DNA from 2 places in the Bacillus sp. URHA0034 genome. Region 2 is predicted to be linked to the other one. Evidence: riboswitches for the same ligand, from Rfam matches in the RefSeq annotation. Region 2 holds a riboswitch; the other holds the start of a gene.
The links. Region 2 has a riboswitch for cobalamin ahead of metE (5-methyltetrahydropteroyltriglutamate--homocysteine S-methyltransferase). Riboswitches for the same ligand answer to the same signal wherever they lie in the genome.
Positions count from the first base shown of each region.

Region 1 (4,277 bases), 4.8 Mb from region 2:
TCTCTTCCAGCCTTCTTCTCATTAACGGAATAAATCTTAGGGTTAACATGAGGAGGACAGCAAATTGCGGTAAAATCTTGGCAAATAAAAATAATAGTTTGTTTGGTGTCATGATGACATTATAAGACACGAATAACGCGATAATCCCAATAATCGAGAGGGCATTCATTCCACCATAAACGACCGCTTCAACCGTGACACGGTGTTGGTTGATTTCCATTAACAGATGCCGTCCCCTCTCGTTGAACAGCGGATTCATCATCACCATCAGCAGGAAGGTCGTGATAATGAAGAACGACCAGCGCCGTAATCCGTTTCAAGCGATCATGGAGTAGATTAATCAAAAAAACAACTGCAATCGAGGTCACTAAAAAAAGGGGGTGCAGCATTAATATTAGCAAGGATACCGCTCCCGCATAAAAAAGAAAAGTAACAAACGGATGAAAGCGATCAAACCGTAGTCTCATCGCTTGTTCCTCCTAAAAATATTATTCGGTATAGTAGCATTCAATCCGATCACCAGCTTTTACCTTTATAACTCCGATGCTCTTGGTGATACTCACACCATTGTGCTTAAACACCCAGCCGCTTTTTGCTCCATAATCAAACTCATAAATATTATCAATACCTTCTATATAAGCTGTTGCTCCGCTGCCGCTTGAATCTATATCAATATTTGTTCGTTTTACAACATCAAAAATTGTATCACCATCATTTATTTTCACCTTACTAGGAGCAAGAATGGTCCCTTTGTCTTTTGGCCCAACAATTGATAACGTAACCGTAGCCACCGGCTTTGGTGCTGGAACTGCCGGCTTCACAACTGGAGTTGTCTGTGTTGTTGTTTTGGTGTTTGTTGTTGTGTTTGTTGTTGTCTTTGCTGCTGGATTAGTCGTACTGCTTGTTGTAGTTCCTGCCGGTTTTGCTGTAGATGTTACAGTATTTTTACTTGTTGTTGCTGGAGTAGACGGCTTTTCTGCAGCTGAACTTTTTTGAACCGGCTGTGGACTTGGTCCGCTTTCCATTTTCGGAGCTGCCGGTTTGGAAGCTGGCTGCTGTTTTTCCTCTGTTACTGCCGGAGCAGCTGCCGGTTTCGTTTCTTCAACAGTAATCTGTTGCTTTGACTCTTGCTCAGCTTTATTGTCTGCTTTTGCGGTTACTTCAACCGTTTTTGTTTCTTTCTTCGTATCCTGGTTACTGGCGTTACTTGAACCGCATCCTGTTAAACTAAAGATGACTACTAAAATGGCTAAAAGAACAGCAAAGTTAAATCTTCTTTTCATGTGTACCTCCAATCAATCCCCTCTTGTGATTCCAAGAGGGGATTCCTTATTTTCATACGTTTTGTTTTCTTTGTCTGATATAAAAAACACTACCCGCAATGATGAATAAAAGTCCCAACGCTAAAAGGTTATACATATTCGTCGCTGTATTTGGAAGTGCGTGTCCTGTCTGACTGGTAGTTTTCACAACTTCAGCAGTTGGAGCAGGTTGTTCCGTTTTCGGAGTACCAACAGCCGGTGTCTCGACAGCTGGATTATTCTCAGATAGTGTCAAATGGTATAAGGAACCTTTTCCATCTGTAAACAGTTTATAGGCAACTAATCCTTGAATCGCTTGTGAGGTTGTAAACGGGTCACTCGCATCCCCGCCCTGCCAGTCAAAACCGCCATCTTTATTTTGGAATGATAGCAAATACTTTACAAGTCCGTTATTGTCTTTCGAAAAATCACCGCTATTGGCATCGATTCCAAGCGCAGATAATGCGATAATCACTTGGGCTGCTGTTGAGCTATTATCAATTTTGGATGCTTGATACTGTGTTGATAGAAACTGGACGGCTGCCTCAACCTTTTCCTTTACACCAGCCTGATCCTTAAACGGTGCCAGGGCAGTTAAAATCATTGCTGTCGTATCAATATCACTTGTTGAACTTTCGTCCCACGCCCAGCCGCCATCACTGTTTTGTCTATCCGTCAAATAACTGATCAGTTTTTCTTTTGTCCATTGGGCCGAATTCGGTATAGTGAAATCTGCGCTGTCTAAGGCCACTAGTGCATAGGCAACCCCATTTAAGCCTTGTTTTGTCACATTTCCATTATAGATTGCTTCGATTAGATTATACCCTTCTACATTTGTCGGATTACCGCCTGCAGCTATAATCCCTAGAGCATATCGTTCGGTATCGGTAATTCTTGAAAACTTTCCTTGTTTCTCTTTCACTATTGCCTTTACTCCTGCAAGATAGTCCTTGGGAATTGCTTTTCCCGCTTGCTTTAAGGCAATGACTTGCCATTCGCCCACTTCGTTTTTCAGCACATAGGCACTCGTAGAATTTACTGCTGTTTGAAGAATATCTGCTGAGATTGTCCCAGTGGCCGGTGTTGATGGTATTGATGGTGTTGTCGGTGTTGTCGGTGTTGTCGGTGTTGTCGGTGTTGTCGGTGTTGTCGGTGTTGTCGGTGTTGTTGGTGTTTTTTCTTCATTGTCTCCATTTCCTGGAGCAGGTGTATAGGATTCAAGTTGAAAACTGATTTGGTTTCCATTTTGAAGCTGGTAACTTTCTGCCCCAACAGAAGCCATATTTCCATCCACATAGAATCCCCAGAAGTTAGATCCTTCCGCTTTAATACCTTTTAATGTAGTAATCATCTTTCCATATTGTGTATCCTCAAACCCAACCTGGTCATTTCCTAAAGCTACTTGTAATAGCTGAAATGCATTAGGACTGCCAATCACTTCTAACGATGGAAAGTCCGCTACTGTTTTCTTTTTATCATCGACAACTTTCAGAGAAACCGTCGATTTTGCTGGTTTTGTATAATCGGTTAGCCGGAATGTTAATTTGTCACCATTTTGAACCACATATGAATCCGGTCCGACCTGGGCAGAGATTCCATTGATAAAAAAAGCCCAAAATTGGTTTTCTCCTGCTTTCACTCCATTAATACCGGTTAGCATCGGGCCGTAACTGCTATTCGTATATTCGAGGTTTTCTTTACCAACCGTATCAATCAGCGCCTCGGCAGCTGTTTCTTTCTCCCTATATTGGAGTGCCTTTTCAGGAGCTATTGCTGTCGAGTCCAGCCCTAATACAGTTACACTGCCTTGGTTTCCCTCCGCCGCTAAAGCTGATGTTTGGAAGCCGCTTGTCAGTACCATCAAGACTAACAGCAATGACACCCATAGATTTTTTCTTGTTAACATTCTACTTGCATCCCCTTCACTTAAATATAGACATAAAAAAATCCCCCTATAGAAGGAGGAGTGTTATGTACGTTAAGCTAGAAACCATACGTATGTTTCTATTCTTAACACTCTCCTATCCGCGTAGGCTGTTGGTGTCGAAAACAGGCAGGTTTCCTGGCTTATGATCATCGCTTCCTGCGTCTTCCCATCTTTCGACAGTGACATCTGCAGGCTGCTCCCATTTACAGTGGCGGGACCGCGTTGGTTTTAAACCAACTTCCCTATTAAGCTTAGAGTCTAGTAAAGACTCAAGCACCTATTTTACCGTGCTATTTTTTTATGATAGGACTATTATATCGACAAATCGATTCGTTTGTATATACCTATCTTAAAATCATTAATATTTTAAAATAAGAACAGGCCGTAAGCTGCCTGTTCTTATCCTTCACTGCCCATCCATTACTGTTCAATATTTCTGCATAAATTCGCCATTTCAATTGCTGATACAGCCGAATCCCAACCCTTATTTCCAGCCTTTGTTCCGGCACGTTCAATTGCCTGCTCGATTGAATCGGTTGTTAGAACTCCAAAAATAACAGGAATACCACTTGCTAATGCCGTTGCATTAATTCCCTTAGCCGCTTCGTTACAAACATAATCAAAATGTGGTGTTGCACCGCGGATGACCGTTCCAAGGGTGATAACCGCATCATACTTTTTACTAAATGCCATCTTTTGAGCAATCAACGGTAGTTCAAATGCACCCGGAACCCAAGCGATATCTACGTCAGATTCGCTGACACCATGACGTTTTAACGCATCCTGTGCACCATCTAATAATTTACCAGTTATAAACTCATTAAATCTCCCGACCACAATCCCAACTTTTAAACCCGTCCCTACTAAATTACCTTCAAATATATTTGTCATGTTGATTCCTCCAAGATTATTTTTTATTTTTCAGACTTTGTTTTTGACTGACTTTCTTTTTTGGTTCGATACTCTATCAATGCTTCAATCGTAATCATTTTTAGATTCAATTGATCAGCTAATTTTCGAAGCTGTGGTACACGTGCCATTGTGCCATC
Region 1 is NZ_JBWCDK010000002.1:421,182-425,458, forward strand. It holds gene ACZ9EE_RS04405 (energy-coupling factor transporter transmembrane component T) at 1-268, opposite strand, end outside; gene ACZ9EE_RS04410 (hypothetical protein) at 189-467, opposite strand; gene ACZ9EE_RS04415 (DUF4430 domain-containing protein) at 489-1,283, opposite strand; gene ACZ9EE_RS04420 (DUF4430 domain-containing protein) at 1,336-3,207, opposite strand; cobalamin riboswitch at 3,337-3,524, opposite strand; gene ribH (6,7-dimethyl-8-ribityllumazine synthase) at 3,649-4,119, opposite strand; partial or broken gene ribB (3,4-dihydroxy-2-butanone-4-phosphate synthase) at 4,161-4,277, opposite strand, start outside.
Region 1: it holds a riboswitch for cobalamin, as region 2 does, so the genes downstream of both, ACZ9EE_RS04420 (DUF4430 domain-containing protein) here and metE (5-methyltetrahydropteroyltriglutamate--homocysteine S-methyltransferase) in region 2, are expected to answer to the same signal.

Region 2 (4,277 bases):
TTATCGCATCGATAATATCTTCGAAATTGGCATAACACATGTGCGTATGAATTTGGGTTTCATTTTGAACCGATGTGGTGGCGAGTTTGAAGGCATATACAGCAGCATTCAAATAACGATCCCAGTTCTCACGCTTTAGGGGCAATCCTTCACGTAGTGCAGGCTCATCCACTTGTATCATCCGGATTCCATTTTCCTCAAGTATTTCCACTTCTTTGCGAAGTGCAAGGGCAATTTGATTGGCCACCTCATAGCGTGGAATATCATCGCGGACAAACGACCAATTTAGAATCGTAATCGGACCTGTTAACATCCCTTTTACAGGCTTTGTCGTTAACGACTGGGCAAAAATTGTTTCCTTGACGGTCATTGGGAACTGGAAGGAAACATCTCCATAAATGAGCGGAGGTTTTACACAGCGGGAGCCGTAGGACTGTACCCAACCGAATTTAGTGAATTGAAACCCAGCTAATTTTTCACCAAAATATTCAACCATATCTGTCCGCTCAAATTCTCCATGGACAAAGACATCTAAGCCAAGTTCTTCTTGTATTTCAATCCATCTTTTAATTTCTGCATTGATATATTTCTCATATTCCACATCTGTTAACTCGCGTTTACGCCATAGTTGGCGCTGCTTTCGAACCTCCTGAGTTTGCGGGAAGCTCCCAATTGTGGTGGTGGGCAATAGTGGTAACTGGAATGTGCCTTCCTGAATGGCTTGTCGAATCTTAAATGGCACTTCACGTTCAGCCCTAAATGAAGCCAAGTTTTCCATGTCCTTTTGTACTTGTTGATTGTTTCGGAAGGATGATTCATTCAATTCTTTAACCGCTTTTGTACTAGCTTCTATCACTTCTTGAATAGAGTCTTTACCATGACGAAGTCCTTTTGTTAGAACAACAACCTCGTCTAATTTTTCATCCGCAAAGGATAACGCATTTTTAAGTACCCCTTCCAGTGCTTCTTCACTTTTCACTGTTACAGGCACATGTAATAAGCTTGATGAGGGCTGGACGATCAGACGGTCCTTCGAAACAAACTGAGCAATTTCTGAAAGTAACGATGTTTTCTCATCAAGATTGGCGCGCCAGATATTCCTGCCATCGATAACACCAGCCGCTAACACTTTATCTTTCGGGAATCCCCACTTTTTCAAAGAGGCAAGATTCTGGCAGCCATCATGGACAAAATCCAATCCAATTCCCTGAACAGGAAGAGAAATAATCTCTTCGTAAGAATCGATGCTTTCAAAGTACGTTTGCAACAGAAGCTTTACGTTTGGTGCTGCATCATGCAATTGGTGGTAGACTTCAGAAAATATCTCTACCTCTTCTTTACAAAGGGATGTAGCTAACATAGGCTCATCGATTTGTACCCATTCCACACCTTCTGCCTCGAGCTCACTAAGTATTTCAGCATATAGCGGCACAAACTGTTGTACCACTGTTTTAAAATCACTATACCCTTTTGAGAGTTTGACAAAGGTAACCGGCCCTAAAATAACTGGTTTTCCTTCAATCCCCAGTTTTTGTTTTGCCTCTTTATAAAATTGAAGTGGACGGTTATCAACAAGAGTTGGTACAGCTCCGTCCAGCTCAGGAACAATATAGTGGTAGTTCGTATTAAACCATTTTGTCATTTCAGCGGCCACCGCATCTTTTCTTCCTCGCGCAATTTCAAAATAAGTTTCTAGCGACACTTTTCCACCACTATAGTTAAACCGGTTAGGTACCAGACCGAACATTACAGCTGTATCAAGGACATGGTCATATACGCTAAAGTCACCGACTGGAATCAGATCAATGCCCCGGTCCTTTTGCTTTTGAAGATGGTGCAGGCGAATCTCTCCCATTTGTGTTAAAAATAGCTCTTTTTCAATTTTCCCTCCCCAAAACTGTTCAAGGACCTTTTTCCACTCGCGTTTTTCTCCAATTCTTGGGTAACCTAAATTCGAACTTTTCATCTTGTTTTACATCCCCTTATATTTTTCTTTTTTGTCCCAATAAAAAATCTCCCTTTTCTTCAAGAAAAGAGAGATTGATACGCACAGTCAACTAGAATTGAGACCATCAGGATTTCTCAACACGTATTTCTCACTCCCCCCTATACACCCGTAGAGTCCAAGCGCATACAACAGGCAGGTCTCCTGACTTAGGTTCATCGCTCCTTATCCCTTCCCATTTCAATTGAAACAGTGGTTTTTTGATAAGTCGCTCACCATTACAGTGGCGGGACCGCGCCGGATTTTCACCGGTCTTCCCTTTTAAGCTGTGTAAGGATCACACAGCACCTGATGCATTTTATTATGTAATTTTTACAAACATTTTGAATTTAATAGCCATGTTAGCATGGATAACGAAGACTGTCAAAATATAATTTACTAACCTGCTTTAATATTTTGTTATAATGGTCCTATAACAAATTCTACTAGGAGTAAAAAGATGGAATTAACATATGAAGTAATCTCGGATGAAAATATTGATTGCTGTAGAGAATTATGTTATGAACTTATGGTATTCCAAAAATCAAAGGCGAAGATCAAACCTGAATTGTTTGACAGCATGAATTTTGAAACAAGGATGATTCCGTCCATCAAAAGTGCCCTACACAATTATACGGTAGTAGCAAAAGACGGAGATAAACCAGTTGGTTATGTCTACTCCAACATTTCTGCTAAAGAAGCCTATTCTAATGACTTTGCCACTTTTTTCGATCTAGCTTCTGTTAGTAAAAGTAATGTAGGATGTTTATCCAATTTTTACATAAAAGAGGAATACAGACAATTTGGGATTGGTTCTACACTTTTTAATATGTCAATGGATTGGTTAAAACAATTTGCGGATGTCGAAGATTATTTTATATTTGTCTCAAATGGCAATACAAATGCTTTGGAATTCTACAAACGAAAAGGTTTTTCGGTCAGTCATGATATTTTGGATGGTTTTATAACTGTTTTACGAAAACATAAGAAAGATATGGTGTAAATCTAACAGGTAAAACAATTGTTTTACCTGTTTATTTGTTAGAGTACAGTGACGGAAGCACGATTTCTAATTTCTAGCGGGTCTTGTGGTTCTGTTGGTTGATTGACTTCAACCATTGGTGCCCTTGATTGTGAATCATTCGCGGGACTCATTTCAGCAGGTTCACCCATATCATTCATGGCTGATGGAAAGTTATTTTGTTTATCCACATCTATCACCTCCCTATTTTATTATTTCATACAACTGAAAAAATAATTGTTTCTTTAAAAATTGGAAATAGTAATGGAGTAGAAATTAATGAGTAGGTGGGGTAATCATGGAAGAAAACAAACCAAATTTCCATAAAGAATCAATAACGAGTTCGCACGAAAATGAACCAGCCTTTAATGTATACTTAGATGAAATGCTAGTTGCCGAAGTACGTGGAAGTGATCCTACTCAACTAACCGTTATTCCGATGAGAGAACTGAATGATTATCAAGAGGACAAACTACACGAGTTTATTGAATCCATGGTTTCGGAACAAGATTATTAAGGTGAAAGGACTAACAATCTTTCGTTAGTCCTTTCACCTTACATTATTTATTTAAGCCATAAATGACTTTATCGATTTCGTCCTTTGTCGTGTACCTGCCTGAGCTAAACCGATCCGCCCCATCCCCACATCTTCAGGTACACCCATCTCCTTCTTTATTTTTAATTTAAACACAATAAGATTAATTTAAAAATGGAGGATTAAAAATGTGGACATATTTTTGGGAAGCTATACTATTTGCATCTGTAGGAACGTTTATCCTACGATTAGGAGGAAGAAAATCCATTTCACAAATGACGGTCCCACAATTGGCAATCATTATTTCATTGGGAACTGTACTTGGTGGAGAAGTGGCTGGAAAGGGAATTGGCAACTCCATAATAGCCGCTGCTACTTTTGTTGGATTTCTGGTAGTTACTGAATGGATTGCTCTGCGCTGGAACGGGACAGAAAAGGTTTTGAAAGGCGAATCAGTTCCTGTAATTTCTGAAAGGAAACTATTAATAGACAACTTAAAAACATTAAGAATTACTGTAGATGACTTGGAAAAACGTTTAAGAATGGCAGGAATTAATCGTATAGAAGATGTTCAGGTTGGAACAATCGAAAATAATGGAGAATTAGGTTATAGTCTGATGCCGCATGCCAGACCCGTCACAATGGGAGATTTAGAACGGATTTTGAAAGCTAATTTCTCACAAATTAATATAGCTAATTCGAATAACAAGGATAACATTTTTAATGAAGTAATAACA
Region 2 is NZ_JBWCDK010000002.1:5,212,965-5,217,241, reverse strand. It holds gene metE (5-methyltetrahydropteroyltriglutamate--homocysteine S-methyltransferase) at 1-1,966, opposite strand, end outside; cobalamin riboswitch at 2,123-2,312, opposite strand; gene ACZ9EE_RS27410 (GNAT family N-acetyltransferase) at 2,445-2,987, shown strand; gene ACZ9EE_RS27405 (hypothetical protein) at 3,026-3,196, opposite strand; gene ACZ9EE_RS27400 (hypothetical protein) at 3,304-3,522, shown strand; gene ACZ9EE_RS27395 (DUF421 domain-containing protein) at 3,729-4,277, shown strand, end outside.